DNA from 3 places in the Nocardia sp. NPDC004415 genome. Region 1 is predicted to be linked to each of the others. Evidence: riboswitches for the same ligand, from Rfam matches in the RefSeq annotation. Region 1 holds a riboswitch; each other region holds the start of a gene.

Region 1 (9,794 bases):
GAGCCCACCGAGGCCGCCGAGTCGCCACGGCGACCCGGTTCGAGCGCCCCGCGCAGCAGCAGCGCCGAGATCGCGAAGCCCACCGCGCTCGCCACGAACACCGCCCGCCAGCCGAAGGTGTCGTCGACGAGCTGGGCGAGCACCTGCGCGATCACGCCCGCCGCGAGGAACGAGCTGGTCAGGCAGGTGAGCGCGAAGATCCGCCGGTGCGGCGCGATGCGTTCGGCGAGATAGGCGAACGCCGCGGGCGCGAAGAACGACGCCGTCAGCCCCTGCGCCACCCGCGCCGCCAAGCCGGTGCCCAGGCTCGGCGCCGCGATCACCACAAGGGTGGACAAGGCCGTCGCCGCCAGACCCCCGACGATCACCGGGCGCCGCCCCCACCGATCCGAGAGCGGGCCGGTGACCAGGAACCCGGCGCCGTAGGCGAGCCCGAAGGCAGTGGTTGTCCATGTCGCCGCGGCGCGCGAGGTGCCCCACACCTGGGCCAGGTCGCCGAGCACCGGCAGTACCACGTAGAGCTGGCCGACGACGAGAATCCCTACGGCACAGATCGTCGCGACTGTTCTCCCTGTCGGTGCCCACCCCCGCACCGTCGTCTCAGTAGCCGGCGGCGAGCTCACGCGCCCGCTCCTGGGCGGCGGCGAAGCCGGCCTGCGGATCCTCGGTGAGCACGGTCGGCGCGAACCGGATCTCGGCCACGTCCTTCACGCCGACGAAGCGCAGCCAGTCCTGCACGAACGGGGTGGCGAAGTCGTTGCCGAACTGGATCGGCACCCCCGGCTGGTGCACGCCGCTGGTGTAGACGGTGACCGCGCGCTTGCCCTCGAGCAGCCCGCTGTAGCCGACCTCGGGATCGAAACCGAACGACCAGCCCGGCTGGGTGACGATGTCGACGTACTGCTTGAGGATGTAGGGCACGCCGTGGTTCCAGATCGGGATGTTGAGCACGTAGAGGTCGGCGGCGGCGAAGCGGTCGAACACGGTGCGCGCCTGTTCCCAGGCGGCCACCAGTTCGGGGGTCTGCTCCGAGCCGGTGAACACCGCCAGTTTGGCGGCCGCGGCGTCGGTGCCGAACTCGGGCAGTCCGGCGGTGAACAGATCGAGGGTGTCGACCTGCACGGTGGGGTCCTGCGCACGCAGGGTGTCGATGAAAGTCTGTGCGATAGCTCGTGATTGGCTGAATTCGCCACGGGCGGAAGCGTTGATGTGCAGCACGGTGGTCATAGCAATAGGGGTACCGAGCCGCGAGATCGACGACAATGATTTGTCGCACGGTGCGCTGATTCCACGCTCGCCCAGCCGCCCGCACGGCCGCGCATTTGTCTCGAGCTGATCGCAAGCCGGGGCCGCGCGCATCGCCGCAGTTCGCCCCGTATCCGGCTGTCCCGGAACCGAATCGAGTACCCATGCGAGGCCCCGGCCACGCCCTCGAGTGCTGCTACATTTCGCTCCACGGTCACGAGTATCAGCACTGTCGAGCCCCGGCTCGCTGATCGGCAACCCTCGCTTGGCGGTGGGGTGCCCCGGGTGACGACCAGGCGATATCGAGCAGATATCGCAAGCGCTGAATCTTCGCACTCGTCGTGTGCCGATTCATGTCTCGAAGGAACGATCAATGAGCAAGTTCTCGGTCGGTTCGCGCCGCCGTGTCAAGATCATCGCCAGTGCGCTCGCCGCCGTCACGGTGGCCGCCGCGGTGGTCGGTTGCAGCGACTCCGGCAGCGACGCGGCGGACGGCGGAACGGTCTATTTCGGTGTCTCCGGGCCCCGCACCGGCCCCTCGGCCGAGTACGGCAGGCTGTGGCAGCAGGGCTTCGACCTGGCACTGGAGGAGATCAACGCCGCGGGTGGCATCGACGGGCGCAAGGTGGAGCTGAAGTGGGAGGACTCCCAGTCCGACCCCAAGCAGACCGTGCCGATCGCCACCAAGTTCGTCGACGACAAGTCCGTCATCGCCGAGCTGGGCGATTTCTCCTCGCCCGCCTCGATCGCCGCCTCGCCGATCTACAACCGCGGCAAACTCGTCCAGTACGGCTTCACCAATTCCGCGGTCGATTTCACCAAGGGCGGCGACTATTCGTGGAGCCCGTCGATCACCCTGGACGTGTTCCAGGAACGCAATGCCGAGTGGGTGTCGAAGAAGGCCAAGAAGGTCTCGGTGGTCTATCTCGAAACCGACTGGGGTAAGCAGGCTTTCCAGTTCTTCGAGCGTTTCGCCGAGCAGAAGGGCGTGGAGATCGTCTATTCCTCGCCGATCCTGCCCGATTCCACCGATGTGAAGCCGATCCTGATCAAGGGCCGTGAGGCGAACCCCGAGGCGTTCGTGCACCTCGGCTACGGCCCCGACGGCGCGCTGGTGGTCAAGCAGCTGCGTGACGTGGGCTTCACCGGCCAGTTCTTCGGCGGCCAGAACACCCCGCAGTTCATCCAGCTCGCCGGTGCGGCGGCCGAGGGCGACATCGTCAACGGCATCTTCAGCCCCGTCGATCCCGACCCGAAGACCCAGGAATTCGTCACCAAGTTCCGGGCGAAGTTCAACACCGACCCGGGCGATTTCAACGTCTACGCCTATGACGCGCTGCACGTGCTCGTGCAGGCGGCCAAGAAGGGCGGCGCCACCCGCGAGGGCATTCTCGAGGGCCTGAAGACCGAAACCCAGTTCACCGGAATCGGTCTCGGGACGTTCGCCTTCGACCAGGAGTCGCGGCGCCCGAAGGGTGTGGCCCCGCGCGAGCTGGTGCTGAAGGAAGGCAAGTTCGTGCCGACCGGCAACCGCTGATGTTCGACACCCTGATCGCCGGTGTGGTCCACGGCAACGCGTACGCGCTGCTCGCCGTGGGCATCACCCTCATCTTCGGCGTCACCAACGTCATCAATTTCGCGCACGGCGCGGTGTTCGCGCTCGGCTCCATCCTGGGCTGGTGGTTCATCGCCGAGCTCGGCCTGCCGCTGTGGCCCGCGATCGTGCTGGTGGTGGCGATCACCGCGCTGGTCGGTGTGGCCATCGACGTGCTCGCGGTGCATCCGCTGCGCAAGGCACCGGCCATCGCGGCACTGCTGGCGACGGTGGCGGCCGGGTTGATCATCGAGAACCTCACCCAGATCGTCTTCGGGCCCGAGACCCGCCCGTTCCCACAGATCCTGCCCACCAACAACTTCCAGCTCGGCGGCGTCCGCTTCGGCACCTCCGATCTGGTCATGTTCGCCATCACCGTGGTGGTGATGGGCGCGCTGGCCGGGTTCCTGCGGTTCAGCCGCTACGGCCTGGCCATCCGCGCCACCGCCCAGGACCCGGACGCCGCCGCGCAGATGGGCATCGGCGTCTCCCGGATCAAGGTGCTGGCCTTCGCCATCGCCTCCGGGCTCGGCGGGCTCGCGGGAATCTTCGTCGGCCTGTACAACTCGAACATCTCGCCCACCAGCGGCACGCTGGCCGGGCTCACCGGTTTCGTCGCCGCCACCATCGGCGGGCTCGGGTCCATTCCGGGCGCGGTGATCGGCGGGTTCGCCCTCGGCATCGTGGAGGCCTTCGGCATCTACACCTTCGGCGACGGCTACCGCGACCTGATCACCTTCGGCGTGCTGGTGGCCTTCCTGGTGCTGCGGCCCGGCGGGCTGCTGGCCAAGGTGCCCGCGATCAGCGCCGAACCGCTGACCGGCACCTTCCTCGGGATCGGCAGGCCGATCCGGGTGCGGTGGTGGCACGCGGTGCTGGTCTTCGCGGCCGCGGCGATCGTCGTTCCGCTGGTGGCCGACAACTACGCCATCGTGGTCGGCACACAGATCCTGGCCTACGCGATCGTGGCGGTCTCGATGACGCTGATCGCGGGCTCGGCCGGACAGCTGGTCATCGGCCAGGCCGGGCCCATCGCCATCGGCGCCTACACCTCGGCCGTTCTCACGGTGAACCACGACTGGCCGTTCCTGGCGGCCGCGCTCGCCGGTGGCGTGCTGGCGGCGGTGCTGTCCTCCATCCTGGCCGCGCCGCTGTGGAACCTCAACGGGCACTACGTGGCCATCGCCACGCTGGGCATCGGCATCGTGATCGTGGCGGTGATCCGCAACTGGGAATCGCTGACCCGCGGCTCCTACGGCATCTTCGGCATTCCGGTGCCGAGCATCCTGGGTCACGAGTTCACCGAGAACACCGAGGTGTACCTGCTCGACCTGGTGTTCCTGGCGATCACCCTGGCGGTGGTGGTCGGAATCCAGCGCTCGCGGCTCGGTGTCGCGTTGCGCGCGGTCGGTGCCGACGAGGTCGCCGCGCGGTCCTCTGGCATCCCGGTGCGCGACTACAAGGCGCTGGCCTTCGCGATCAGCGCCCTGTTCTCCGGGATCGCCGGCGCGCTGCTGGCGCACCAGTACAGCTACATCGACCCGACGGTGTTCAACCTGCCCATGTCCCTGCTGATCATCACCATTCTCGTGCTCGGCGGCACCGGCTCGCCCTACGGCGCGGTGCTGGGCGCGGTGGTGCTGATCGGCGTTCCCGAGGCCCTGCGGCTGGCCCCGGAGGCGCGCATCCTGCTCTACGGCGTGGTGCTGCTGCTGATCATCCGGTTCCGTCCGCAAGGTGTGCTGGTGAGGAGTGACCGTGTCCGAATCGCCGCGTGAGCCCGCGCTCGCGGTCCGTGAACTGCGCAAGTCCTTCGGCGGGGTGAAGGCCGTCGACGGCGTCGAATTGATCGTGGCGCCAGGGGAATTCGTCTCGATCATCGGTCCGAACGGTTCCGGCAAGACCACCACCGTCAACCTCGTCTCCGGGGTCCTGCGTCCCGACGCGGGCCGGGTCGAGGTCGACGGGGAGCGGCTGCGGCCCGGCTCGCAGGAGGCCGCGGCCGCCGCCGGGATCGCCCGCACCTTCCAGAACGGCCGGGTGTTCGGCAGCCTGACGGTGCGCGAGAACGTCGAGATCGGCCTGCACACCACCGTCACCGCGGCCCGACCGCTGCGCTTCCTGGCGCGGTTCCCGGTACTGCGCTGGTTTCCGCTGCTGGCCGAGACCGTGCTGGCCCTGGTGCCGACACCCGCGGTGCGCGCCGAACGGCGTGCCACCGAGGCGCTGGTCGACGCCCAGCTGGCCCGGTTCCCGGAACGGCTGGTGCCGCGCGCGGACAACCACGCCTACACGCTGTCCTACGCCAATCGCCGCCGCACCGAGATCGCCAGGGCCCTGGCCCTGCGACCCCGCGTGCTGCTGCTCGACGAACCGGCGGCGGGCATGAACCAGACCGAGACCGCCGAGGTCGGCAGGCAACTCGCCGAGCTGAAAGCGGCCGGGCAGACCATCGTGCTGGTGGAGCACAAACTGGATCTGGTGAACGCGCTCTCGGACCGGGTGATCGTGCTCGACGAGGGCCGCGTCATCGCCGAGGGCACGCCCGAGCAGATCCAGAACGACGAGCGGGTCATCGAGGCGTACCTGGGGCGGCGCCGCCTGCGGGCCGCCGGTGAGCCGCGGCGGACAACGGCAGAGAAGGTGATCGTCGGTGCCGAGTGACGAGAACACAACGCCCATCCTGGAATTCGACGAGGTCACCGTGCACTACGGTCCCTCGCGCGCACTGGACAAGGTGTCGCTGACGGTGCGCCCCGGCGAGATCGTCTCGCTGCTGGGCGGAAACGCGTCCGGCAAATCCACGACGATGAAGACCGCCCTCGGGCTGCTGCGCCCGTCCTCGGGCACGGTACGCGTCGACGGTGTCGACGTGAGCACCAGCTCGCCCGCCGCCCGGATCGAGGCCGGTCTGGCCTCGGTGCCGGAGGCGCGCCGGGTCTTCCCGGCAATGACCGTGGAGGAGAACCTCTACGTCGGCGGCTATATCCGCAAGGAACGGCGCCGGGCGCTCGCCGCCAGGGCCGCGGAACTCTACGAGCACTTCCCGCGCCTGCGCGAACGCCGCACTCAGCACGCGGGCACGCTCTCCGGCGGCGAACAGCAGATGCTGGCCTTCGCCAGGGCGTTGATGAGCAAGCCGCGGCTGATCTGCATGGACGAGCCGACCATGGGCCTGTCGCCGCTGTTCGTCGACCGGGTGCTCGACGAGATCGCCCGGCTCAACACCGAACTGGGCCTGGCGATCCTGATCGTCGAGCAGCAGGCCGAGCTGGCGCTGTCGATCGCGCACACCGGAAACGTGTTGCGCGGCGGGGAGATCGTGCTGCACGGCACCGCCGCCGAGCTGCTCGACGATCCGGCCGTGCGCGACGCCTACCTGGGCAAGGCGGCGGCATGACGAAGCGGCTCGGCCTGTTCACCCGGTTGGTCCGTCACGCCGAGGACCAGGGCGCGGCCCAGGTCTACGCCGACGCGCTGGCCCAGATCGCACTGGCCGAGCGCCTCGGCTACGACAGCGCCTGGGTCGCCCAGCACCACGTCGACCCGGACGAGGGCGGCGTGCCCTCACCGCTGGTGTTCCTCGCGCACGCGGCCGCCCGGTTCGGCGAGATCCGGCTCGGCACCGCGATCGTCACCCTCGGGCTGGAGGACCCGGTCCGGGTCGCCGAGGACGCGGCGGTGCTGGACACCCTGTCCGGCGGCAGGCTCGAATTGGGTTTCGGCAGCGGCGGTTCCGCGAGGTCCTTTGAATTGTTCGGGGTCGCTCCCGAAGAGAAGCAGAAGGTCTACGCCGAGAAGCTGGCCGCGATCACGGCCGCCCTCGACGGCGCGGAACTGGTGCCCGGCCGCGTCCTGCACCCGCCCGCGGCGTCGCTGCGTGAGCGGGTCTGGCACGCCAGTTTCTCCGCGACGGGGGCGCGGCGCGCCGGGGAGGCGGGCGCGGGCCTGCTGCTCTCCCGAGCCCAGGCGCGCGACCCGGCGGCGCCGAACGCCTCGCTCGACGACATCCAGGCACCGCTGATCGAGGCGTACCGCGCCGCGCTGCCCGCCGGCGTGACGCCCCGAATCGCCGCCTCCCGCAGTGTTTTCGTCGCCGACGCCCACGCCGACGCCCACCGCCGGGCCCGCCGCGGCGCCCAGCGATTCCTGGATCACCTACGCGCGGCGGGCAATACGCAACTCGCGTCCACCGTCGATGAGGTCCTGCGCGATTCCTATGTCGGCACACCCGACGAGGTAGCCGAGCGGCTCGCCGCCGACCGCGCCGTCACCGCGGCCACCGATCTCATCGTCCAGATCCATCCCATCGATCCGGACCAGCCCGCGGTCCTGCGCTCGATCGAACTACTCGCCACCGAAGTCGTGCCGCGACTGAACCGGCACTGGAACGAAAGGGGCACGGCGTGAGCGCCGATGTCATCGACACGGTGCTCGGCACCGAGACCGCGACCCGCGTCGCCGCCCTGCGCGCGAGCAGGCCCGCCGTGGTCGAACACACCCAGGGCGTGCACGACGCGCTCTTCGACGGACCGGCGGGCCTCGCCTTCGGTCCCGAACGGCTGGCCACGATCGCCGCGCACGTCGCGGCACTGGCCGAGTCGAAGGAACTCGCCACTCACTACCGCGAGCGCGTGGAAAGCGCTGTCACCGAGCCGGATTCGCGGCTGGAGGCCGCGCTGGCACACGCCGAGCGACTCACCACCGCCCCCGCGACCAGCACCCACGCGCACATCACCGAACTGCTGGCGGCCGGTCTCACCGAGACCGACATCGTCACCGTCTCCCAGCTCGTCGGATTCGTGAACTACCAGGTCCGCCTGCTGGCCGGCCTCGCCCTGATCGGAGCACAGCGATGACCGAGGTCCGCGACGTCGAGAGTGCCGCGCGCCCAACCGGTTTCACCCAGGACCAGCTGGACTGGGTGCCCTGGGTCGAACCCATCGCCCTGGCCGACGCCGACGAGACCCAGCGCCCCCTGCTCGCCGGACAGCGCGGCGAGAGCCCGTATTTCCGGCTGCTGGCCCGAAATGCCGAGGTCCTGACCCACCGCAGCGCCAACGACAAGGACATCTTCTACAGCCGCGAAGGGCTCGGCCGCGCCGAACGTGAACTCGCCGCCACGGTGACTTCGCGATTCAACGGCTGCGAGTACTGCGCGTCGGTACACTCACGTTTCACATCCCAGTTGTCCCGCCGCGGCGAAGACGTGCAGCGACTGCTGGACGAAGGTGTGACCGTGCGGATCGACGAGCGCTGGGACGCGATCATCGATTTCGCCGTCGCGCTGGCCGCGCAACCACCCCGGCCCGCGCACGCGGAACTGCACCGGTTGCGTGCACTCGGTGTCGACGACACCGAGATTCACGATCTGGTGCTCTCCATCGCCTCGTTCTCGTGGGCGAATCGGCTCATGCTGAGTCTCGGCGAGCCGGAAGTTCCCGGGGCTTGTGGCGCCTGACAAAAAAATTCTAGAAAATTCCTTTAAAACACTCCCTGTTCAGATTCACGTGGGTATCGTCCGAGACGGCAAATGGCCAGTGACGACGTAGTCACAAAGCATCAACTTGGAGTGGCACATGCTTTACAACATCACCGACAACAGCAGCGGCAGCAGCGGCGACGGCAGCATCCTGAGCCTGCTGCTGGGCCTGCTCACCAGCTCGATCAGCACCGGTTCGGTGCAGGGATCCGGCAACTGAGAAGACAGCAGCCAACTTCCGGCTAACGCGCGGTAAGCCGGGAGGGCTACCGAAGGGCCCGATCCATGACGAGGGGATCGGGCCCTTCGGTATTGTCAGCGACAATGTCACAGGATGCGAATACGGGACGAATGTATGCCGGGCAACCCGTAGAGGACCGGCAACGCCAGCGGCGTGCGCGTTTTCTGGAGTCAGGCCTGACGGTCTTCGCGCGCGACGGGTACGCCAACAGCTCGGTCGGGGCCATCTGCAAGGACGCGGGACTGTCGTCCCGGCAGTTCTACGAGGAGTTCACCGGCCGCGAATCGCTGCTGCTGGAGCTGTACGAGCAGATCGACAGGCAATCGCGCGACGCGGTCGCCGCCGCGCTAGAGGCCAAGACCGACGGCACCGTGCTCGAGCAGATCGACGCCGCCGTGCGCGCCTATGTGGAGGCCATCGGCGAGGACCCGCGCAAGGCGCGCGTGGCACTGGTCGAGGTGGTCGGCGCCGGGCCCAAGGTCGAGAAGTTCCGGCTCGAGCTGCGCCGGGTGTGGGGCTCGCTGCTGGCCAGCGCCGCCGAGGACGCGGCCATGCAGGGCGAGATCCCGGCCGGCGACTACGAACTGCGCGTGCTGGCCATCATCGGCGCGGTGAACTACGTGGTCGACGGGTGGAGCGGCTCGGACCCGCGGCCCCCGCTCGACGAGGTGATCAAGGTACTGAGCCGGGTGATCCTCGGCGCGGTAGGGGCGTGATGGCCCGGGTCGAGATCGTCCCGATCCAGGTACCCGACGGCAGCACCCTGCCGGTCCGCCTGCTGCCCGCGCGCGGGCCGCACCGGCATCCGATCACCCCCGACACACCGCGCCCGGTGGTCGTCATCGTGCCGGGCCTGGCCGTGCCCGGCGAGTTCTACGAGTACTTCGGCGGGCAGCTGGCCGCCCGCGGCTTCGATGTCGCCATCGGCGAACTGCGCGGCAACGGCGACTCGCCCCGGCCCGGCACCGACAGCACCTACGGCTACCACGAACTGGTCTCGGTCGACTTCCCCGCCATGCTCCAGGCCGTACGCGACCGCTTCCCCGGCAGCACCCCGTACCTGCTCGGCCACAGCATGGGCGGTCAGCTGGCCGCGCTGTACGCGGCCAGGGTGCGCGGCAGGCTCGGCGGCCTGATCCTGCTCGCCTCGGGCACGCCGTACTTCCGCGGCTATCGCGGCGTGCTCGCCCCGGGCGTCCTGGTCGGCACCGCGGCGGTGGCCGTCGCCGCCA
Region 2 (9,794 bases), on a different contig from region 1:
GCCAGCTGCGCGGCACGTCCGGGTGGCCGTCGTACCAGGACACGAAGTCCGCGGCGCCGTAGGAGCCGTCCAGGTCGATGCCGGGGATGGGCAGCGCGCGGTCGGCGTTGGCGCCGGTGGAGAAGATCACCGCGTCGTAGAACTGACGCAGGTCGTCGAGGTTGATGTCGGTGCCGTAGTCGATGTTGCCGAGCAGGCGCACCTGCTCCTTGTCGAGCACCTTGTGCAGGGCGGTGATGATGCCCTTGATGCGCGGGTGGTCGGGGGCGACGCCGTAGCGGATCAGGCCGAACGGCGCGGGCATGCGCTCGTAGAGGTCGATCGACACCTCGGCATCGGACTTCATCAACGCGTCGGCGGCGTAGATACCGGCCGGGCCGGCACCGACGATCGCGATGCGAAGTGGGCGAGTCGCTGCACTCTGTTCGGTCATTTCTACGCGCACCCTTTGGTCGAAAACTATTGACGGCGTCAATTTAGCTTAGGCTAAGTTGACAGTCCGGCTGCTGGCAGCATTCCGCCGATTCTATCCGCGCTGTCGTGGCCACCCGGCGCGCGGTGCGGTTGCCCGCGCCCGGTCTGTCAGGATTGCACCATGAACGAGGAGCGAACCGGCTCGGACGAGCAGCCCATCGTGGTGGATCAGACCGACAAACGATCGGTCGTCCCGTTCGTCGCGGCCGCGGTCATCGCGGTCCTGGTGCTCATCGGGATCGTGCTGGGCGGCTTGCTCGCGCCCGCTGAGAAAAATGTCACAGAGGCCGACCGGTTCGCGGCCGCCGTCACCAACTATATCGACGCGCGCTCACGCAGCGAGCTGCGTCCGCCGCCCGGCGTCGCCTGCCCAGGCTTCGACGAGGAGAAATCCGGCCTCACCGAGCGGCTCGGCGGCCCGAAATCGGCGGTGACGATCGACAAGAAGGGCTTCGCGAACGCGACCGTCAACGGTGATCGCGCCAAGATCGACGCCACCGTGCTGATCGGCGACACGCCCGCCACCAGCACCTGGAACCTGACCAGGGTCGAGGGCACCTGGCTGGTGTGCGCACCCTGACCTGTTTGACACGGTGACCAGTGCCGGGGCAATCTCAGATCGCAAGGTCATGAGTGCCAGCGCCAAGCCCCGGCTCGCTGGCCGGCAACCCTCCTCCGCGGTGGGGTGCTCCGGGTGACGACCTGGCCGTGTGTCCCGGAGTTCCGGCACGGCAAGAGCGGATTCACGCAGGAGGTTCGACATGACTTACGCCGGCGACATCACCCCTGAGAAGGCGTGGGAGATCCTGACCGAGCATCCCGGCGCGGTGCTGGTCGACGTGCGCACCGAAGGCGAGTGGGCGCAGATCGGCATCCCCGACACCAGCTCCATCGAGCGCCCGGCCCACTTCATCGAGTGGGTCGACGGCACCGGCGCGCGCAATCCGGAATTCGGCGCCCAGCTCGAGCAGGCGCTGGCCGGCCGCCCCGACGACGCGCCCGTGGTGTTCCTGTGTCGCTCCGGGCAGCGCTCCATCGGCGCGGCGACCGTGGCGACCGCGGCGGGCATCGCCCCGTCCTACAACGTGCTGGACGGTTTCGAGGGCGGACCCGACGCGTTCGGCCGGCGTGGCAGCGTGGGCTGGCGCGCGGTCGGCCTGCCGTGGCGCCAGGCATAAGGAGAGAACGCATGATCACCGGTGGTTCGTTCGACAAGCCACTGCCCGAGGGCGTCGGCCCCGCCACCCTCGGGGTCCGCGGCGGGCTGCGCCGCTCCGGTTTCGAGGAGACCTCCGAGGCGCTGTACCTGACCTCCGGTTTCGTCTACGAGAGCGCCGAGGCCGCCGAGGCCGCGTTCACCGGCGAGGTCGAGCACTTCGTCTACTCCCGCTACGGCAACCCGACCGTGGCCATGTTCGAGGAGCGCATCCGCCTGCTCGACGGCGCCGAAGCCGCGTTCGCGACCGCTTCCGGCATGTCCGCGGTGTTCACCGCGCTGGGCGCGCTGCTGAAGGCCGGCGACCGGCTCGTCGCCGCGCGCAGCCTGTTCGGTTCCTGTTTCGTGGTGTGCAACGAGATCCTGCCGCGCTGGGGCATCGAGACCGTCTTCGTCGACGGTGACGACCTCGAGCAGTGGGAGCAGGCCCTCTCGGTGCCCACCCAGGCCGTGTTCTTCGAGACCCCCGCCAACCCGATGCAGACCCTCGTCGACGTCCGCAAGGTCACCGAGCTGGCCCACGCCGCGGGCGCGAAGGTGGTGCTGGACAACGTCTTCGCCACCCCGCTGCTGCAGCGCGGTTTCGAACTCGGCGCCGACGTGGTCGTCTACTCCGGCACCAAGCACATCGACGGCCAGGGCCGCGTCCTCGGCGGCGCCATCCTCGGCGCCCAGGACTACATCGACGGCCCCGTCAAGAACCTGATGCGCCACACCGGCCCCGCCCTGAGCCCGTTCAACGCCTGGACCCTGCTCAAGGGCCTGGAGACCATGCCGCTGCGCGTGCGCCAGTCCACCGATTCCGCGTTGAAGGTCGCCCGGTTCTTGGAGACGAACAAGTCCGTGAACTGGGTCAAGTACCCCTTCCTGGAATCCCACCCCCAGCACGCGCTGGCCACCGAGCAGATGTCCGGCGGCGGCACCGTCGTCACCTTCGAACTCGCCGGCGACAACGGCAAGAAGCGCGCCTTCGAGGTCCTCAACCGCCTGCGCGTCATCGACATCTCCAACAACCTCGGCGACGCCAAAACCCTCATCACCCACCCCGCCACCACCACCCACCGAGCCATGGGCCCCGAAGGCCGAGCCTCCATCGGCCTCTCCGACGGCGTGGTCCGCATCTCGGTCGGCCTCGAAGACATCGAGGATCTCCTCACCGACCTCGACCACGCTTTGAGTTAGCTTGGGCGAGTAACGAATTACACTTCGCCCATGTATGTCGGGGGGAAGCCCGCGACGGTTTTCCAACCGGCGCCGTTGTATCTGTGGGCGATAATCGTGGTGGCGGTGCTCATGGGGTGCGCCGGTGCCTGTGCCGTCTGGGTAGAGTTCACCGGAACCCACGACGTCCCTCTGGTACCGCTGGTCGCGGCCGTGGTGACGGTCCCGTTCTCAATCCTCGGCGGCGGCTATGCCGCGACCCGGCTGGTTCGACCCCGGCCCGAACTCGTCCTGACCGCGGAAGGACTGATGGACCGGCACGGTGTGTGGGTCGGATGGAACGAGGTCGCCCGTGTGGAGTTCGCTGTCCAGAGCCTCTCCGGCGGATCCAAGGCGGAGTGGATCCACGTCTGGTTACACGACCCAGCGTCCTACTACGCCCAGGTTCCGCCGCGGGCCCGGCTGCTGTCCAAGGTGAGGATGGGCGTCAAGTCCGGGCACCTCAACTTGAGCCCACCGGTCCTGGATGCCTCCGCCCACCAGATCCTGGCCGCCTTCCGCCACTACCGCCCGAACCTCGTCATCGACTGACGCGCCCAGCCACCGAAGAACCGCTGGCCCTCCTCGTTGGACAGCCCGACGAACGCCTCCTCACCCCAATCGGTGATCACCATAGTCGCGCCCCTCAGGCGATGGTGTACGCCTTGTCGCCGAATCGCGCCACCACTTCGACTTCGCCGCCGAGCCCCTCGACGTACTTGCGGATCGTCTCGAGCCGCGACCGTTCGATCTCACCGTGTTCGATCTTCGACACCGTCCGCTGGCCGATCCCGATCCGGTCGCCGAGCTCGGTCTGATTGAGTTGCTTGGCTTTCCGGAGTTCGGCGAGCCGATACGCCCGCTCCACGGAACGCATCTTCTTCCGCAAGGCCGCGACGCGAGCCGCGTCGTGTCCAGCATCCGGATGCCGAGACCGATTGCTCTCGAACAGTTCCATCAGCCCAGTCCTCCAAGGTGTTCATCGACAACGCGGTCGGCGATGGGAATCATCCTGTCGAGCACTACGTACGAAACTAGACTGCCGCCATGAATATTGGGGCAGCCTCGCGACCCGCCACGGTCTATCACCCATCAGTTCCGCGCCTCGTGCTGATGATCGCGGCATCGCTCGCGTTCGTGGGGGTAGGTATCGCGATAGCATTCTCCGGCCGAACACCGCCGTCGATACTTGTCGCGATCGCGGTCTGCATCGCGGTGCTGGCCGGTGCCTGCGTGTCCTGTGTCGACCGATTGCTCAGGCGCGGACCGGAATTGGTGTTGACCGACGACGGTCTCGACCATCGGCGATACGGAGCTGTCCGATGGGACGAGGTTGCCTCCGTACGCATCCGGGGCACTGGCGCCTCGGCGCTGTCCAGGACACGTGTCCTGCAGATCGGTCTGCGGGATCCGGAGGATTTCTACGTGCGTAGTGCTCGGTGGACGCGATGGGTGTCCAAGGTCAATGGCAGGCTCGGATACGGCCATGTCAACCTGAAGGAAGCCATGCTCGGCGCTCCGATCGAGCAGGTGCTACATACGATGACCGTCCATCGTCGTGGGGCCGACCGCCGGTAGCGATCGGCCCCACGGATCAGGCCTTGTCGACCTCCCCGTTCGACAGCGCCTTCTGCAAGGAGTTGAAGACCGTCAACCCCTGGCCGACCATGCCGTTGACCAGTTCGCCGACGCCGTCGGGGCCGTTGAGGACGGTGAGGTTGGCGTTGGCGAGGCCGGTGGAGGCCTGTTTGACGATTTCGGGGAGTTGTTCGATGAGCAGCTGGTCGAGGGCGATGCGGTTGTTGGAGGCGGCGGCGTCGGCCTGGATGCGGGTGCGGTCGGCTTCGGCCTCGGCGAGGATGCGGACGCGCTCGGCTTCGGCCAGGGCGGGTTTGACGACCTCGGCCTGGAGTTCCTGCTCGCGCAGTTCGGCGTTCTTGCGGGCCTGTTCGGCCTGGGCGGTGAGCACTTCCTGGCGGGCGATGGCGTCGGCGAGCGGGCCCGCCTGGGCGGCTTCGGCGCGCGCCTTGTCGATATCGCGCTGGTACTGCGCCTTGAGGATGGAGGTCTCGCGCTCGTATTCGGCCTGGCGGCGCAGCGATTCCTGTTCGGCCTCGGCGGAGCGCTGGGCGGCCTGGGCCTGGGCGATCTGGGCGTCGCGCTGCACGGCCGCGTTGTGCGGGGCGGCCAGGGCGTTGATGTAGCCGAGGTCGCCGTCGTCGATGGACTGGATCTGGAACGAGTCGACCCACAGGCCGATATTGCTCATCTCCACCTTGGAGGCCAGCAGTACCTCGTCGGCCAGCTTCTGGCGTTCGCGGATGATCTCCTCGACGGTCATCGAGCCGACGATCGAGCGCAGGTGACCGGAGAAGATGCGCCCGGTCAGCACCGACATCTCCTGCTCCTGCTCGGACAGGAAGCGCTGGGCCGCGTTGACGATGGACGGGGTGTCGTTGGCGACCTTGAACGCGATCACCGCGCGCACGTCGAGCTGGATGGCCTGCTTGGTGACGCACCGCTCGCGGATCTCGGATTCGAACATCGCCAGCGACAGGTAGCGCACCTTGCGGAACAGCGGAACCACCCAGGTGCCGCGCCCGATGACCACCTTGAACGGCGCGTTGTCCTTGCTCTTGGCACCGCTGACCAGCATGGCCTCGTCGGGATCGGGAACGTGATAGCCCAGCATGCGAGCCCCTTCTCTCAATTGTCCTGCGGCGGTTGCGGTGCGAGGGGAATCCAGCTGACCACGTCGACGACGCGCCCCGGATGGACCGCGACGATCAGCACCGTGGCGCCCGCCTCGATCGGCTCCTCGGCCCGTGCCAGGTAGAGCTCGGTCCCGCCACGGATCGCGATCAGGACCTCGCCGAGCGCGCCCGCCGCACGGATCGATGACGTGATGGTGCCCGTCATGCCCTGCACGGGGTCGGTCATCTCGGCTGAACCTCCTTGTCTCGCACCGAATGCGGTGAGCTTACGAAAAGAGGGTTGCAAAATTCTTATTGACAGCATCCTGTCAAACATGACAGCATACTGTCATGACGAAGAAAACAGTCCACGCCGCGGTCTACGACACCCTCGCCGACTGGGAGGCGGGCGCCGCCCTGGCGAATATCGCCGACACCTCCTGGCATCGCGAGCCCGGTGTCTTCGAGGTGCGCACCGTCGGGCTCACCGCCGAACCGGTCACCACCATGGGCCGCTTCCGCGTCACTCCCGACCTCGCCCTGGCCGAGCTCGACCCCGCCGACAGCGCCATGCTGATCCTGCCGGGCGCCGAACTGTGGTCCGGTGACGCGCTGAATCCCTTCGCGGAGACGGCGAAACGCTTCGTCGAGGCGGGTGTCCCGGTCGCCGGAATCTGCGGCGCCACCATCGGTCTGGCACGGATCGGACTGCTCGACACCCGCGCGCACACCAGTAACGACCCGGGAACCCTTGCCGAGACCGGCTATTCGGGCGCGCCGCACTATGTCGACGCACCGGCGGTCACCGACGGCGACGTGATCACCGCGAATGCCATGTCCCCGTTCGAATTCGCGCGCGAGATCTTCGCCCGCCTCGACCTCTACGAGCCGCCGGTCCTCGACGCCTGGTTCCAGCTGTTCGCGCACAAGGACGCCTCCGCCTACGCCGCGCTGGCCGGACAGTGACGCCCGAACAGGAACTGCTCGACGGCGCCGCGCTCACCGTCTACCGGCTCAACGGCCAATTCCTCACCATCGGTGACGGATTGGCCGCACCGGCGGGCATCTCGGTGGCCTGGTGGCAGGTGATGGCGGCGGTGCAGCAGCAACCGCTGCCGGTCGCCGGGATCGCGCGCGCGATGGGCATCACCCGGCAGAGCGTGCAGCGGGTGGCGGATCTGCTGGTGGCCGAGGGCATTTGCGAGTACCGGCCCAATCCGGCGCACAAGCGGGCCAAGCTCGTCGCGATCACCGAAGCGGGGCTGGCCGCCATCGAACGGATCGGCCCGCAGCACGCGGCCATGGCCGAGCGCCTCGCCGCGGTACTCGGCCCGGCGGAGTTCGCCGCCACCGTCGCCACCCTCACCCGGCTCAGCGCGGCACTCGACACGATCATCGACGGATCGGACCGCGGCTGAGGCGCTGATGCATCCTTGCTATGGTCCCAGGCACGTGATCGAACAGTCCTCTTCGCCCGGGAAACCTCAGCTACGGATCGGATCGAACATGTCGAAGACACTCGCGGCGGCAGCCGCGGTTCTGGCCGTCCTCGGAGCGCTCACCGCGGGCCCGATCGGCACCGCGCACGCCGCGGACCCGGCGGTGCTCGGTGGCGGTTCCGGCATCCTCGTCGACGGCGCGACCTGCACCCTCACCACGATCGGGCACGACGCCGCGGGCCGGTTGGTCGGGCTCACCGCGGCGCACTGCGGGCCGGAGGGGGCGAGCATCGTCGCCGAGACGAATGCCGAGGCGGGCACCGTCGGCACGGTCGGCTACCGCAGCGAGGCCATGGACTACTCGGTGATCACCTTCGATCCGGCCGTGGTGGTGCCGGTGAACCGGGTGGGCAATACGACCATCACCGGCGTCGGCGGCCCGGCGCAGTTCCCGGACATCGCCTGCAAGGAAGGCCGCAGCACCGCGCAGACCTGCGGACTCGCCTACGGTGACCCGCTGGAATCCGGGATCGCCACGCTCACCCAGATCTGTGTGGTCTCCGGTGATTCCGGTGGCCCGGTGGTGGTGGGCTCCACGCTGGTCGGGATGGTCAACGGGTATGTCTACGTGCCCTGCCTGGGCCCGGAGGTGGGCATGAACATCACCGCGATCCTCGCCGACATCGACGGCCGCGGTGACCTCGGCGCGGGTTTCCGGCCGATCTGACCCCGGACAACGACGAAGCCCCTCGTCACCGAGGGGCTTCGTCGTGTCGAGGATCAGCTCTGCAGCGCTACCTCGATCTCGAGGGTGAGGGTGATCTTGTCGCCGATCACCGTGCCGCCGTCGGGCAGCGGCATGTCGATGTCGAGACCGAACTCGCGACGCGAGACCACGGTCTTGGCCTCGAAGCCGGCGACCGGGCCATTGCCCATGCCCGGGTTCACGCCGAGGAACTCGACCTCGAGCGAGACCGGCTTGGTGTTGCCGCGCACGGTGAACTCACCGTCGACGACGAAATCGCTGCCCTCGCCGCGGAATCCGGTGGACTTGAAGGTCATCACCGGGAACTGCTCGGCGTGGAAGAAGTCGGCGGTGCGCAGGTGGCCGTCGCGCTGGGCGTTGTCGGTGGTCAGCGAGTCGACGCGGATCTCGGCGTGCGCGGAGGCGGAGCCGTCCTCGCCGATGACGAGCGCGCCGTCGAAATCGGTGAAGCGGCCGCGGACCTTGCTCACCATGAGGTGGCGGACGGAGAAGCCGACGGTGGAGTGGCTGGCGTCGATGGTCCAGGTGCCCGCGGTGAGGCCGTTGGCGAGTGCGGTGGTCATAGGGAACTCCTTGTGGGGGTGAGGTTTCCGGCTAGCAGATCTTCGAAGGGGGTGGTTTCGGCGTAGGGGTCGACGGTGCGGGTGCGCGATCGTCCGGCCAGGAGTTCGGTGAATTCCTCGGCGGCACGGTCGATTCGGCGGTCCAGGCCGTCGCCCGCGCCGTCGCCCCAATCCGTGGACGCCGCGTAGACGGCGGTCGGGACGACGACCGAGCGCAGATAGGCGAACAGCGGTCGCAGCGCGTGTTCCAGTGCGAGCGAATGCCGTTCGGTGCCACCGGTGGCACCGATCAACACCGGCATCCCGACCAGCGACTCCGGTTCGAGCACGTCGAAGAACGTCTTGAACAGGCCGCTGTAGGAGGCGTTGAAGATCGGTGTCACCGCGATCAGGCCGTCGGCGGTGACGACCCGGTCGATGGTGGTGCGCAGACTGGGGGAGGCGAACCCGGCGACGAGGTTGTCGGCCAGGTCGCGGGCGTGTTCACGCAGGTCGACGAAGTCGAGTTCGACTTCGTGGCCCCGAGCCGTCGCGGCGGCGAGCCGCTCGGCGAGCAGCCGGGTCGAGGAGGGCTGTGACAGCCCCGCCGAGACCACGGCGATACGTGCGGTCATGCGGCGACCTCCGTTTCCTTGGCGGCCAACAGCGACGCGTGGGTCGGCGCGTCGGGCACGTGCGCGGGGCGACCGGCGGCGAACTCCTTGCGCAGCACGGGAATCACTTCCTCGCCGAGCAGGTCGAGCTGTTCGAGCACGGTCTTCAGCGGCAGGCCCGCGTGGTCGACGAGGAACAGTTGACGCTGGTAGTCGCCGAAGTTCTCGCGGAAGGTGAGCGTCTTCTCGATGACCTGCTCCGGGCTGCCGACGGTCAGCGGGGTCTGCTCGGTGAACTCCTCGAGCGAGGGCCCGTGCCCGTAGACCGGCGCGTTGTCGAAGTACGGCCGGAACTCGCGCACGGCGTCCTGGGAGTTCTTGCGCAGGAACACCTGGCCGCCGAGCCCGACGATCGCCTGGTCGGCGCTGCCGTGCCCGTAGTGCTCGTAGCGGCGGCGGTACAGGTCGATGAGCCGCTGGAAGTGGTCGGTGGGCCAGAAGATGTGGTTGGCGAAGAAGCCGTCACCGTAGTAGGCGGCCTGTTCGGCGATCTCCGGGCTGCGGATCGAGCCGTGCCACACGAACGGGGGGACCTCGTCGAGCGGGCGCGGGGTAGCGGTGAACGATTGCAGCGGGGTGCGGAAGCGGCCCTGCCAGGTCACCACGTCTTCGCGCCACAGCTTGTGCAGCAGGGCGTAGTTCTCGATGGCGAGGGGGATGCCGTCGCGGATGTCCTTGCCGAACCACGGGTAGACCGGGCCGGTGTTGCCGCGGCCGAGCATCAGGTCGACGCGGCCGTCGGCCAGGTGCTGCAGGGTCGCGAAGTCCTCGGCGATCTTGACCGGGTCGT
Region 3 (9,794 bases), on a different contig from region 1:
TTCTGGGGGCTGGACACCGGCGACGGTGGCAGCGCGCTGTCGCGGGAGTTCCTGCAGTCCGGGGACGCGCTGCTGGACTACTGGTTCGACGACGAACGCCTCAAGGCCTCGCTGGCCTGGTTCGGGGCGCAGTCCGGGCCGCCCATGTCGGAACCGGGCACCGCGCCGATGGCCGGATTCGCCGCGCTCATGCACACCCTGCCGCCCGGGCGGGCCGTGGGGGGAAGTGGGGCGTTGAGCGCGGCCCTGATCGCGCGGCTGCGGGCCGACGGCGGCGAGCTGCACACCGGCGAGGCCGTCACCGCCCTGCGCCGCACCGGTGACCGGTGGCAGGTGAGCACCGCCGAGCGCACCCTGACCGCGGACACCGTGGTCGCGGGCGCGCACATCCTCTCGACCATCGAGCTGCTGCGCGCGGGCGGTTTCGACGCCCCCACCCTCGACGACTGGCAGCGCCGCATCCGCGTCGGCCCCGGCATCGGCATGGTGGTGCGCCTGGCCACCGACCGGCTCCCGCACTATCCCGGTGCCTTCCCCTCCGATTCCGCGCGCGGCCTGCAGTTCCTCGTCTCGGACCGCAATCAGCTGCGCCGCGCCCACGGTGCCGCGCTCGGCGGGGCCCTGCCGCCGCGCCCGGTGGTGCTGGCGATGAGTTTCAGTGCCGTGGACCCGAGCATCGCGCCGCCGGGACAGCATCAGCTCTCGCTGTGGGCCCAGTGGCATCCCTACGCGCTGGCCGACGGCAGCAGCTGGGCGCGGCACGCCGACCGCGAGGCGGACCGCATCGTCGCCGAGGTCGACCGGTACGCACCGGGATTCAGCGCCTCGGTGCGGCAGCGCTTCGTGCAGACCCCGGTCGACCTGGAACGCGAGATGGGGCTGCGCGGCGGCAATGTGATGCACGTGGAGATGTCGCTGGACCAGATGATGCTGTGGCGGCCACTGCCCGAACTGTCGAACCAGCGGGTGCCCGGTGCGCCCGGCCTCTATCTCACAGGCGCTTCCACCCACCCGGGCGGCGGTGTCTCCGGTGCGAGTGGCCGCAGCGCCGCACAGCTGGTCCTGCGTGATCAGCGCCGGTTCCCGATGCCGCGCCGACGATGAACGTCTCCGGCGCGCCGCTGCGCGACTGGGTCCGCGACGATCCGCGACGGGTGCTCCCCGCTGTCTCGGCGGTGCTGCTGGTGCTGGTGCAGATCACCTATCCACTGAGCGAGGGCGTGACGCGCGACCGGATCACCGTGGCGGTCGTCCTGCTGTCGGCGGGCACGGCGCTGCTGCACGCGGCGACCACCCGGGGGCCGCGCTGGGCGGCCGGGTTCTTCGTGATCGTCTCCGGGCTCGGGCTCACCGCCGAGATCGTCGGCACCGCGACCGGATTCCCGTTCGGGGCCTACACCTACGCCACCGATCGGCTCGGGCCCGCGCTCGCGGAGGTGCCGCTGGTGGTGCCGCTGGCCTGGACCGGCGGGCTGTACCCGGTCTGGATCGTCGCGGGACTGCTCACCGGTTCGGTGGTGGGGCGCGCGGGGCTGTTCGTGCTGGGGGCGGTGGGCTGGGATCTGTTCCTCGACCCGCAGATGGTCACCGACGGGCAGTGGACCTGGGCGGTCACCGATGCCGGGCTGCCCGGGCTGCCGCAGATCCCCTGCACCAACTATCTGGGCTGGGCGCTGGTCGCGACACTGATGGCGGTGCTGCTCAGCGTGCTCGACCGGAAGCGGGTGGTCGTCTCGGTGGCGGTGCCGGTGGCCGTGTTCTGCTGGACCTGGCTCGGCTCGGCCCTCGCGCACGCGGTGTTCCTCGGGCTGCCCGCGTCGGCGATGTGGGGCTTCGTGGGGCTGGCGCCGCTGGGGATTCCGCTGGTGCTGCGCGGTCTGCGCGAACTCCGGCCCTGAGGCCGGGCCGGGACGAAAGCGCTGTTCGGCACGGGTCGGTGGAACGCACCGGCCCCGTCGGGTGGGTTCTCGGGCCCGGGCCTGGCACGATGTCAACCGTGCAGCCGAGTCCCGTCGCCGACCTGACCCCCACTTCGCCGCGTTCCCGCGTGCCCGCCCGGCGCGTCGCGGCCGTCGCCGTCCTGCTGGCCCTGCTGGTGCCCGCGCTGGCCGGCTGCCTGCGCGTGCAGGTGTCGATGGGCGTGTCGTCCAACGACAGGGTGTCGGGGCGGATCGTGGCCGCGGTGGTGCCGACCGGGCCCGACGACAAGGGGCCGCAGCTGAAGGCACCGGACCAGGTCGCGGCCAAGGTGCGGGTGGAGAACTACAACCAGGACGGCTACGTCGGCACCCAGGTGTTCTTCGACGACCTGACCTTCGGCGAGGTCGGCCAGCTGGGCGGGCTGTCGGATCAGACCCAGGGCATGTTCAGCCTGGAGTTCCAGCGCTCGGGCGACCTGGTGAGCCTCAACGGGCGCGTCGACCTGGAGTCGGTGCCGCCGCACGGCTCCGACGTGCAGTTCTCCATCGCGTTCCCCTCGCGCGTGGCCAAGACCAACGGCACCCGCGAAGGCGACAACACCGTCTCCTGGAAGCTGCCCGCCGGTGAGGTCTCGACGCTGCGCGCCGAGGTGAAGTACGCCGACCCGAACACCCGCTCGTTCGCGGGCTGGGCGGGCATCGTCGGCGGCATCACCCTCGCCGTGGCCGCGCTGGTGGCGGGCATGGCCTTCCGCAACCGCAACCCCGGCCCGCCGAACGCCCCGCGCGGCGGCTTCTCCCCGAGCGAGATGTGGCGCGATATCGCCGCCCGCAGGCTGGGCCGCTGACATGGGGGCGGCCCGCGCGCTGACCTGGCTGGGCACCGGCCTGGCCACGCTGGGCGCGAGCACCGCCGTCTACAACCTGCTCACCCTGCGCACCCTGCCACGGCGGGTGTCGGGCGTGATCGAGCCGGTCGCCGTGTGTGTCCCCGCGCGTGACGAGGCCGCGCGGCTGCCCGCGCTGATCGCGGATCTGCGCGCCCAGACCGGCGTCCCGCGCCTGCGGGTGCTGATCCTCGACGACGCCTCCACCGACGGCACCCACGAGGCCGCGCTCACCGCGATCGGCGGCGACGAACGGTTCACCGTGCTGCGTTCGGCCGCCCATCCCGCGCCCGGCTGGACCGGTAAGGCCGCCGCGTGCGCGCGGCTGGCTGCCCGCGCCGACGCGGCCGCGCTGGTCTTCGTCGACGCCGATGTACGGCTGGCCCCACAGGCGGTCGCCGCGGCCGTCACCGAATTGCGCAGGCGCGGTGCGGGTCTGGTGTCGGCGTGGCCGGTGCAGGAGTCGGGGTCGCGCACCGAGCATCTGCTCCAGCCGCTGCTGGCCTGGTCGTGGGCCTCGACCCTGCCGGTGGGCCCGGCCAACCACAGTCTGCGCCCGTCCACCGCGGTGGCGTGCGGGCAGTTCCTGGCGGTCGACGCCGAGGCCTATCGCGCCGGGGGCGGGCATGCCGCCGTGGCCGCCAGCGCCACCGAGGACCTCGACCTGGCCAGGGCCCTGCGCCGGGCCGGGCACCGCACCGCCCTGGTCACCGCGAGCCATGCCGCCCGCACCCGCATGTACTCCGGCACCGAAGACCTCACCAACGGCTACACCCGCTGGCTGTGGTCGGCCTACGGCGGACGCGTCGAGACCGGCGCCGCCGTGGGCCTGCTCCTCGCCCTGGCCTACTGGGTTCCCCCACTCGCGGCTCTCCTCGGCCGAGGCCGCACCCGCCGCATCGGCCTCCTGGGCTACCTCGCGGCCATCGCGGGCCGAATCCTCGCGCGCGGCACCGAAACCCGCCGTCGACCCACCCGCACCGAATTCCTCTCCGCCGCGGCCCACCCCCTCGCCGTTGCCCACTACCTGACCCTGTGGGCGCGCTCGCACGTCCGCCACCGCACCGGCGGCCTGCGCTGGAAACAGCGCCCCCTGGTCACCCCCGACACATCGCTCCCCCTGCGTGCCTAGGTTCTGTCCCAGGCCTGACCGCCTGAGATCTGCGGGAGGTTCGGGGGCTGTCGGAGGGTGCGGGCGGCGCGATCGAAGGCGTTGATCCGAGAGAACTGGAGATCCCAGTTCAGGCCGCTGGGGCTCGCGATCCGCACGTTCCCGTACTGCATGATCGGGAGCATCCTGTTGTTCTTGAACCGGCGGTCAGGACCACCGTTCACGTTGGCGAACTGCCATGTCGTGTCGACGTGTACGCCGTCGGTAGGCACGGTTCCGGATTCGATGAATCGGCGTGTGGACGGTTGGACCGAGAGGATGCCGTAGCTGACGTCGCTGTATCGCTTGCCGGTGCGGAGGAGTAGACGATCGGGGAGGAAGTGCAGCGCGTCGTGCCCGCTGGTGATGGTCGAGACGGCGACATTGGTGACCAGATGCTTCGGGTGGTCGAAAGTGACTGTGACGGCGGTGCGTTCGAGCAGGCTGCTCGCGTTTCCGTTGATCTTCCGCTGATGAACGGTGGCCAGACCGCCGTGCGCGTTGATCCGCCACTTTCCTTGCGAGGCCGCGTATTCCATCAATGACTCGTTGAGCGCTCCGAACCAGGCCGCGGGGTGATCGGCGACATCGTAGAAGACCACGACATTGCGTCTGGCCTGGTCGTGCATGGCCAGCCACCAGACCAGTGGAACCGCCGGTAGCAGGAGGAGCAGGCCGAACGGCAGGGTCGCGAGGACGAGTATGCCGAGTATGCCGAAGGCCCATGGTGCTGTTCTCGCCTGACCGGCGGCGGAGTTGAGCTGTTCGATCAGGTCACCGGGTCCGGTGGGCAGGAGTTGCGTGGCGTCCGCGCCGGTGAGATCGGCCATGGGGATAGGAGCCGGGTTCGGCCGGTGCGAGGTGGTTGTGCGGTTCGTGGGCGACGGGCGCGCGCCGCCCAGCGATGCCCGGTAGTAGACGCCGTGCGCGCCCGCGTGGACGTAGTTGCCCCGCGGTCCGCTGCCGATCCGAAAGCCGGGGACTCCGACGCTGACGCCGAGTCCTGACCGGGACATATTGAACCGGAACGGTCCGGCGTTCAGCGACTGCCGAACATAGATTCCCATGTCCTTCTCCAGTCCACGATGCGCCCCGCTCGATTTCGGTGGTGTACCTGCAGAGCTCTGCCAGGATCTCGTATCGGGCCCACGGCCCGTTACAGACACCTACCTGTCGACTTGCGCGGAACGCGCGGCCCCTGGAGGTCTAGATGCCCTGATGTAGCGGGCGGGGTTCAGGGGACCTCGGTGATGCCTATGGTGGGGAAGAAGAAGCAGGATTTGCCTGCGTTGTCGGTGGTGCCGAAGACGGCGGCGAGGATGGTGCCGTGGCCGGTGTCGACGGGGACCGCGCGGACTCCGCCGAGGGGGATGGCGGTGAAGAAGAAGTCGCGGATGGCGTTCTCGGCGAGGGGGCGCAGTTCCACCGGGACTTCCGGTGGGACCATGGCGCGCACGATCTCGGCGATCGAGCCCATCGAGGCCAGGCCGCCGCGGCCGGTGCTGATGTTGAGCCAGGCGACCTGCATGCCCGCGGTGTCGGTGGCGGGGGTGTCGGGGGCCAGGCCGTAGGGCAGGAAGGTGAACAGGGTCTGGCCCGACTTCACGGTGGTCAGGTCGAGGCCGGGAATCGGCACGGCGTTGCTGGGCCACGGGCCGGGGACGGCACCGGCGACGGCGGGGACCAGGCCGAGACCGTCACCCGCGCAGTTGGCGGCGACCGTGGGGTACAGGAACGGCTGCACGCCCAGGGCTTTCAGTGTCTCGACGACGGTCTGGTAGGCGCCGAGCAGGTCGGCGGGGCCCGCGGTGGTGGTGGCGGGGGCGTCGCGGGTGACGGCCGGAGTGGCCGGTTGCGCGGTGGCGGCCGGAGCGGTCAGCAACAGGGCGGCGCAGGCCGTCAGCGCGGTCAGTGCGGTGGTACGACGCGGCACGATCACGGCGCAACTCCTCATCGTCGGCACTCGGAGATCCGACGCTACTCCGCGACACCGCTGATCCGGGCGATGGACACGCCCCTCCCCTCCCCCTGATGCCGCGCCAGTATGCCGGTCGCGGACCGCGCGCCCAACTGCTGCGCTCACGCTGATTTCTACCGTTGTAAACCATCCGGTCTGTGCCACATGCTGGTTCAGCTCCGAGCAGCCGGGGCGCAACCATCCAGAGCGACCGAGAGACCTGGCTCGACGACGTCGCAGCAACCAACCCGTCGAACGGGTGGGTGCTTCTGCCCGGTCCGATGGAGGTCTCTCACCCATGCCACGCATCCCTGGAGTCACCCCGTGATCCGTCCTCGTCATCGCCTCGCCGCTCTCGCCGGAGCACTCGCCGCCGTCACCACCGTGGTGGCCTGCGGCAGCGACACCGCGGGATCCGGCGGTGACGCCGGTCCGCCGCAACCCGGCGGCACCCTGCGCTACGGCCTGTCCGGCGCGCCGACCTGCTCGGACCCGGCCCAGTCGGGCACCAACCAGACCATCTACGTGGCCCGCCAGATCGTCGATTCGCTCACCGATCAGGACCCCGCCACCGGCGAGATCACGCCGTGGCTCGCGCAGCGATGGGAGGTCAGCCCCGACGCCAAGGTGTTCACCTTCCATCTGGCCGACGGCGTCACCTTCAGCGACGGCACCGCGCTCACCGCCGACTCGGTGCGCGACACCTTCGACGCGATCATCCGCCTCGGCGGCGTCGAGGCGCCGCTGGGCGTGAGCTACCTGGCCAACTACGTGGGCACCACCGCGGTCGACAAGCTCACCGCCCGCGTCGAGTTCAGTCAGCCCAACGCGCAGTTCCTGCAGGCTTCCTCCACGCCGCAGCTCGGCATCCTGGCCGCCTCCACCAATGCGAAGTCCGCCGACGCGCGGTGCGCGGGCGACAACATCGGCAGCGGCCCGTTCACCTACGCCGAGTACAAGCAGGACATCTCCGCGACGCTGGCCAAGCGCGCCGGATACAACTGGGGCTCGGCCGTGTTCGGGCACAAGGGCGAGGCCTACCTGGACCGCATCGAGTTCACCGTGGTGCCGGAGTCGGGTGTGCGCACCGGCAGCCTGTCGTCGGGTCAGCTCGACGCCATCAGCGACGCGCTGCCCCAGGACGCCCCGCAGATCGAGGCGACCGGCGGCCGGGTGCTGTCCACCTCGAACCCGGGCACCCCGTTCGGCCTGCAGTTCAACGTGACCCGCGGTCCGCTGCGTGACCCGGCGGTGCGCCAGGCGCTGCTGCCCGCGCTCGACCGCCAGCAGCTCGTCGACACCGTGCTCGGCCCGCAGTTCAAGCCCGCCACCTCGGCGCTGGCCTCGGCGACCCCGGCCTACCTCGACCAGTCCGCGCGGCTGGCCTACGACCCCGCGAAGACGAAATCGCTGCTGGAGCAGGCGGGCTGGGTGCCCGGCGCCGACGGCATCCGGGTCAAGAACGGTGAGCGGCTGAGCTTCGCGATCACCTTCAGCCAGGTGTTCGCGGGCAACCAGGCCGTGCTGGAGCTGGCGCAGCAGCAGCTGCGTCAGGTGGGGGTGGACCTGAAGCTGGACCTGGTGTCCACGCCGGAGGCGATCGCGCGCCAGAACGCCAAGGACTACGACGCGGTCTACGGCAACTCGACCCGCGCCGACGGTGACATCCTGCGCACCTCCTACGCCCTGGCCGGACGCAATCTGAACGCGCGCGGCCCGATTCCGGCCCTGGATCAGCTGCTCGACCAGCAGCTGGCCACCACCGACACCGCGGCGCGGGCCGCGCTCATCGAGCAGGCCCAGCGCGAGGTGCTCGACAACGGGCTCATCCTGCCGACCGTCGAGCTGTCCCAGGCGATCGGCGCGGCCGGGCACACCCAGGATCTGACCTTCGAGGCCTCGGCCCGGCTGCAGTTCTTCGACACCTGGCTGAGCGGGCACTGAGATGAGCGGGGTGGTCGCGACGCTGCGGCACTCGGGCCTGCCGAGGTACGTGGGTTCGCGGGTGCTGCAAGCGCTCTGGGTGCTGTGGGCGGCGTTCACGGTGTCGTTCGTGGTGCTGTACCTGCTGCCCTCGGACCCGGTGTCGATGGCGGCCGACATCAGCAGCGGCACGCCGGTCGATCAGGCCGCGGTCGCGCAGATGCAGGCCCGCTACGGGCTGGACCAGCCGCTGTGGGACCAGTACGTGACGGCGCTGGGGCATGCCGTCACCGGTGATCTGGGGCGCTCCATCGCCTCCGGACAGCCGGTGACCGAGGCACTGACCGACGCCCTGCCCTCGACGTTGGCGCTGTCGGCGCTGGCGCTGCTGTTCGCGATCCTCGGCGGGACGGCGCTGGCCTTCGCGGCCACCTACACGCGCCGGCCGTGGCTGCGCAACACCCTGGCCGCGCTGCCGCCGCTGGGGGTGGCGGTGCCGACCTTCTGGACCGGTCTGATCCTGTTGCAGCTGTTCTCCTTCCGGCTGCACTGGTTCCCCGCCTTCGGCGGCACGGGGTTGCGCGGCACATTGCTGCCCGCGCTCACCCTGGCGTTGCCGGTGGGGGCGGTGATCGCCCAGGTGCTCGCGGCGGGGCTGGCCCAGACCTGGCGTCAGCCGTTCACCGAGGTGGCGCTGGCCAAGGGCGCCTCGCGGTGGTGGGTGCAGTGGCGCCACGTCGCCCGGCTGGCGAGCGTGCCCGCCTTCACCATCGCCGGGGTGCTGGTCGGCACCATGCTGGCCGGTTCGGTGGTGGTGGAGTCGGTGTTCGCCCGGCCCGGCATCGGGCGCCTGACCCAGACCTCCGTGCTCAACCAGGACATCCCCGTGGTGCAGGGCGTGGTGCTGTTCTCGGCGCTGATCTTCGTGGTGGTGAATCTGCTGGTCGATCTGCTCTATCCGCTGATCGATCCCCGGATCACCGGCACCACCGCCGCCAAGAACGCGAAGACCACCGACGACGCCGAGACCCCGCAGACCGAAAGGAGCCACCATGGTTGACCTCCTGATCCGCCGGTCCCCGGTGGCCGAGCACACCACCACCGGCACCGCCGTCGACACCCACCGCCTGGCCGACGCCGCCCGCTGGGTCCGCGCGCGGCTCGGGCTGCTCGCCTCGCTGGCGGTGCTGGCCGTGGCGGTCGGCTGGGCGCTCGCACCCTCGGTGTTCGCCTCCGGTGACCCGCTGACCGGCGTGCCCGCCGAGAAGTTCCAGGCGCCCGGCGCGGCGCACTGGTTCGGCACCGACAATCTCGGCCGCGACCTCTACACCCGCATGGTGCACGGGGCCGGGCTCTCACTCACCGCGACCCTCTCGGCGGTCGCCATCGCGCTGGTCGCGGGCTCGCTGCTGGGTCTGCTGGCCGGCGCGGCGGGCGGGATCGTCGACACGGTGATCATGCGGGTGGTCGATGTGCTGCTCTCGATTCCCGCGCTGCTGCTGTCGCTGGCGCTGGTCACCGCGCTCGGCTTCGGCACCCGCAATGTGGCCATCGCCGTGGGTGTCGCGCTGATCGCCAACTTCGCCCGGGTGCTGCGCTCGGAGGTGCTGCGGGTGCGGCACGCCCCCTATGTGGAGGCCGCGCACGCCTCCGGGGTGCACTGGTACGCCGTGCTGGCGCGGCACGTGCTGCCCAATTCGGTGCAGCCGGTGCTGGCCCTGGCCGCGGTGGAATTCGGGATGGCGGTGCTGGCGGTGTCCTCGCTCAGCTTCCTGGGCTACGGCACCAAACCGCCCACACCGGAATGGGGTTCGCTCATCTCGGAGGGCCGCAACTTCCTGGCCTCGGCGTGGTGGCTCACCACCCTGCCGGGTCTGGTGATCATCGCCGTCGTGCTCTCGGCCCAGCGCCTGGGCCGGGCGGCGGGCAGGAGCGGGAACCGATGAGCGACAAGACAA

Evidence for each region. Region 1 has a riboswitch for S-adenosylmethionine ahead of ACWEMY_RS11595 (ABC transporter substrate-binding protein). Riboswitches for the same ligand answer to the same signal wherever they lie in the genome.
Region 2: another riboswitch for S-adenosylmethionine. It lies ahead of ACWEMY_RS24255 (rhodanese-like domain-containing protein); the one in region 1 lies ahead of ACWEMY_RS11595 (ABC transporter substrate-binding protein).
Region 3: another riboswitch for S-adenosylmethionine. It lies ahead of ACWEMY_RS23600 (ABC transporter substrate-binding protein); the one in region 1 lies ahead of ACWEMY_RS11595 (ABC transporter substrate-binding protein).

Annotation. Positions count from the first base shown of each region.
Region 1 covers NZ_JBSGDP010000018.1:49,514-59,307, reverse strand. The annotation lists gene ACWEMY_RS11605 (MFS transporter) at 1-623, opposite strand, end outside; gene ACWEMY_RS11600 (FMN-dependent NADH-azoreductase) at 601-1,227, opposite strand; SAM riboswitch class IV at 1,458-1,573, shown strand; gene ACWEMY_RS11595 (ABC transporter substrate-binding protein) at 1,619-2,782, shown strand; gene ACWEMY_RS11590 (ABC transporter permease) at 2,782-4,617, shown strand; gene ACWEMY_RS11585 (ABC transporter ATP-binding protein) at 4,598-5,503, shown strand; gene ACWEMY_RS11580 (ABC transporter ATP-binding protein) at 5,493-6,239, shown strand; gene ACWEMY_RS11575 (LLM class flavin-dependent oxidoreductase) at 6,236-7,249, shown strand; gene ACWEMY_RS11570 (CMD domain-containing protein) at 7,246-7,698, shown strand; gene ACWEMY_RS11565 (alkylhydroperoxidase domain protein) at 7,695-8,300, shown strand; gene ACWEMY_RS11560 (hypothetical protein) at 8,419-8,541, shown strand; gene ACWEMY_RS11555 (TetR/AcrR family transcriptional regulator) at 8,646-9,278, shown strand; gene ACWEMY_RS11550 (alpha/beta hydrolase family protein) at 9,278-9,794, shown strand, end outside.
Region 2 covers NZ_JBSGDP010000064.1:1,144-10,937, forward strand. The annotation lists gene ACWEMY_RS24245 (FAD-dependent oxidoreductase) at 1-433, opposite strand, end outside; gene ACWEMY_RS24250 (Rv0361 family membrane protein) at 596-1,054, shown strand; SAM riboswitch class IV at 1,100-1,218, shown strand; gene ACWEMY_RS24255 (rhodanese-like domain-containing protein) at 1,236-1,652, shown strand; gene ACWEMY_RS24260 (O-succinylhomoserine sulfhydrylase) at 1,664-2,872, shown strand; gene ACWEMY_RS24265 (hypothetical protein) at 2,903-3,442, shown strand; gene ACWEMY_RS24270 (helix-turn-helix domain-containing protein) at 3,537-3,848, opposite strand; gene ACWEMY_RS24275 (STM3941 family protein) at 3,938-4,468, shown strand; gene ACWEMY_RS24280 (SPFH domain-containing protein) at 4,485-5,582, opposite strand; gene ACWEMY_RS24285 (hypothetical protein) at 5,597-5,830, opposite strand; gene ACWEMY_RS24290 (DJ-1/PfpI family protein) at 5,935-6,549, shown strand; gene ACWEMY_RS24295 (MarR family winged helix-turn-helix transcriptional regulator) at 6,546-7,001, shown strand; gene ACWEMY_RS24300 (serine protease) at 7,090-7,749, shown strand; gene ACWEMY_RS24305 (YceI family protein) at 7,803-8,351, opposite strand; gene ACWEMY_RS24310 (FMN reductase) at 8,348-8,965, opposite strand; gene ACWEMY_RS24315 (LLM class flavin-dependent oxidoreductase) at 8,962-9,794, opposite strand, start outside.
Region 3 covers NZ_JBSGDP010000060.1:2,270-12,063, forward strand. The annotation lists gene ACWEMY_RS23570 (phytoene desaturase family protein) at 1-1,104, shown strand, start outside; gene ACWEMY_RS23575 (carotenoid biosynthesis protein) at 1,101-1,898, shown strand; gene ACWEMY_RS23580 (LppM family (lipo)protein) at 1,988-2,767, shown strand; gene ACWEMY_RS23585 (glycosyltransferase) at 2,769-3,938, shown strand; gene ACWEMY_RS23590 (DUF4236 domain-containing protein) at 3,935-5,023, opposite strand; gene ACWEMY_RS23595 (hypothetical protein) at 5,191-5,895, opposite strand; SAM riboswitch class I at 6,109-6,201, shown strand; gene ACWEMY_RS23600 (ABC transporter substrate-binding protein) at 6,238-7,857, shown strand; gene ACWEMY_RS23605 (ABC transporter permease) at 7,895-8,896, shown strand; gene ACWEMY_RS23610 (ABC transporter permease) at 8,889-9,782, shown strand; gene ACWEMY_RS23615 (dipeptide ABC transporter ATP-binding protein) at 9,779-9,794, shown strand, end outside.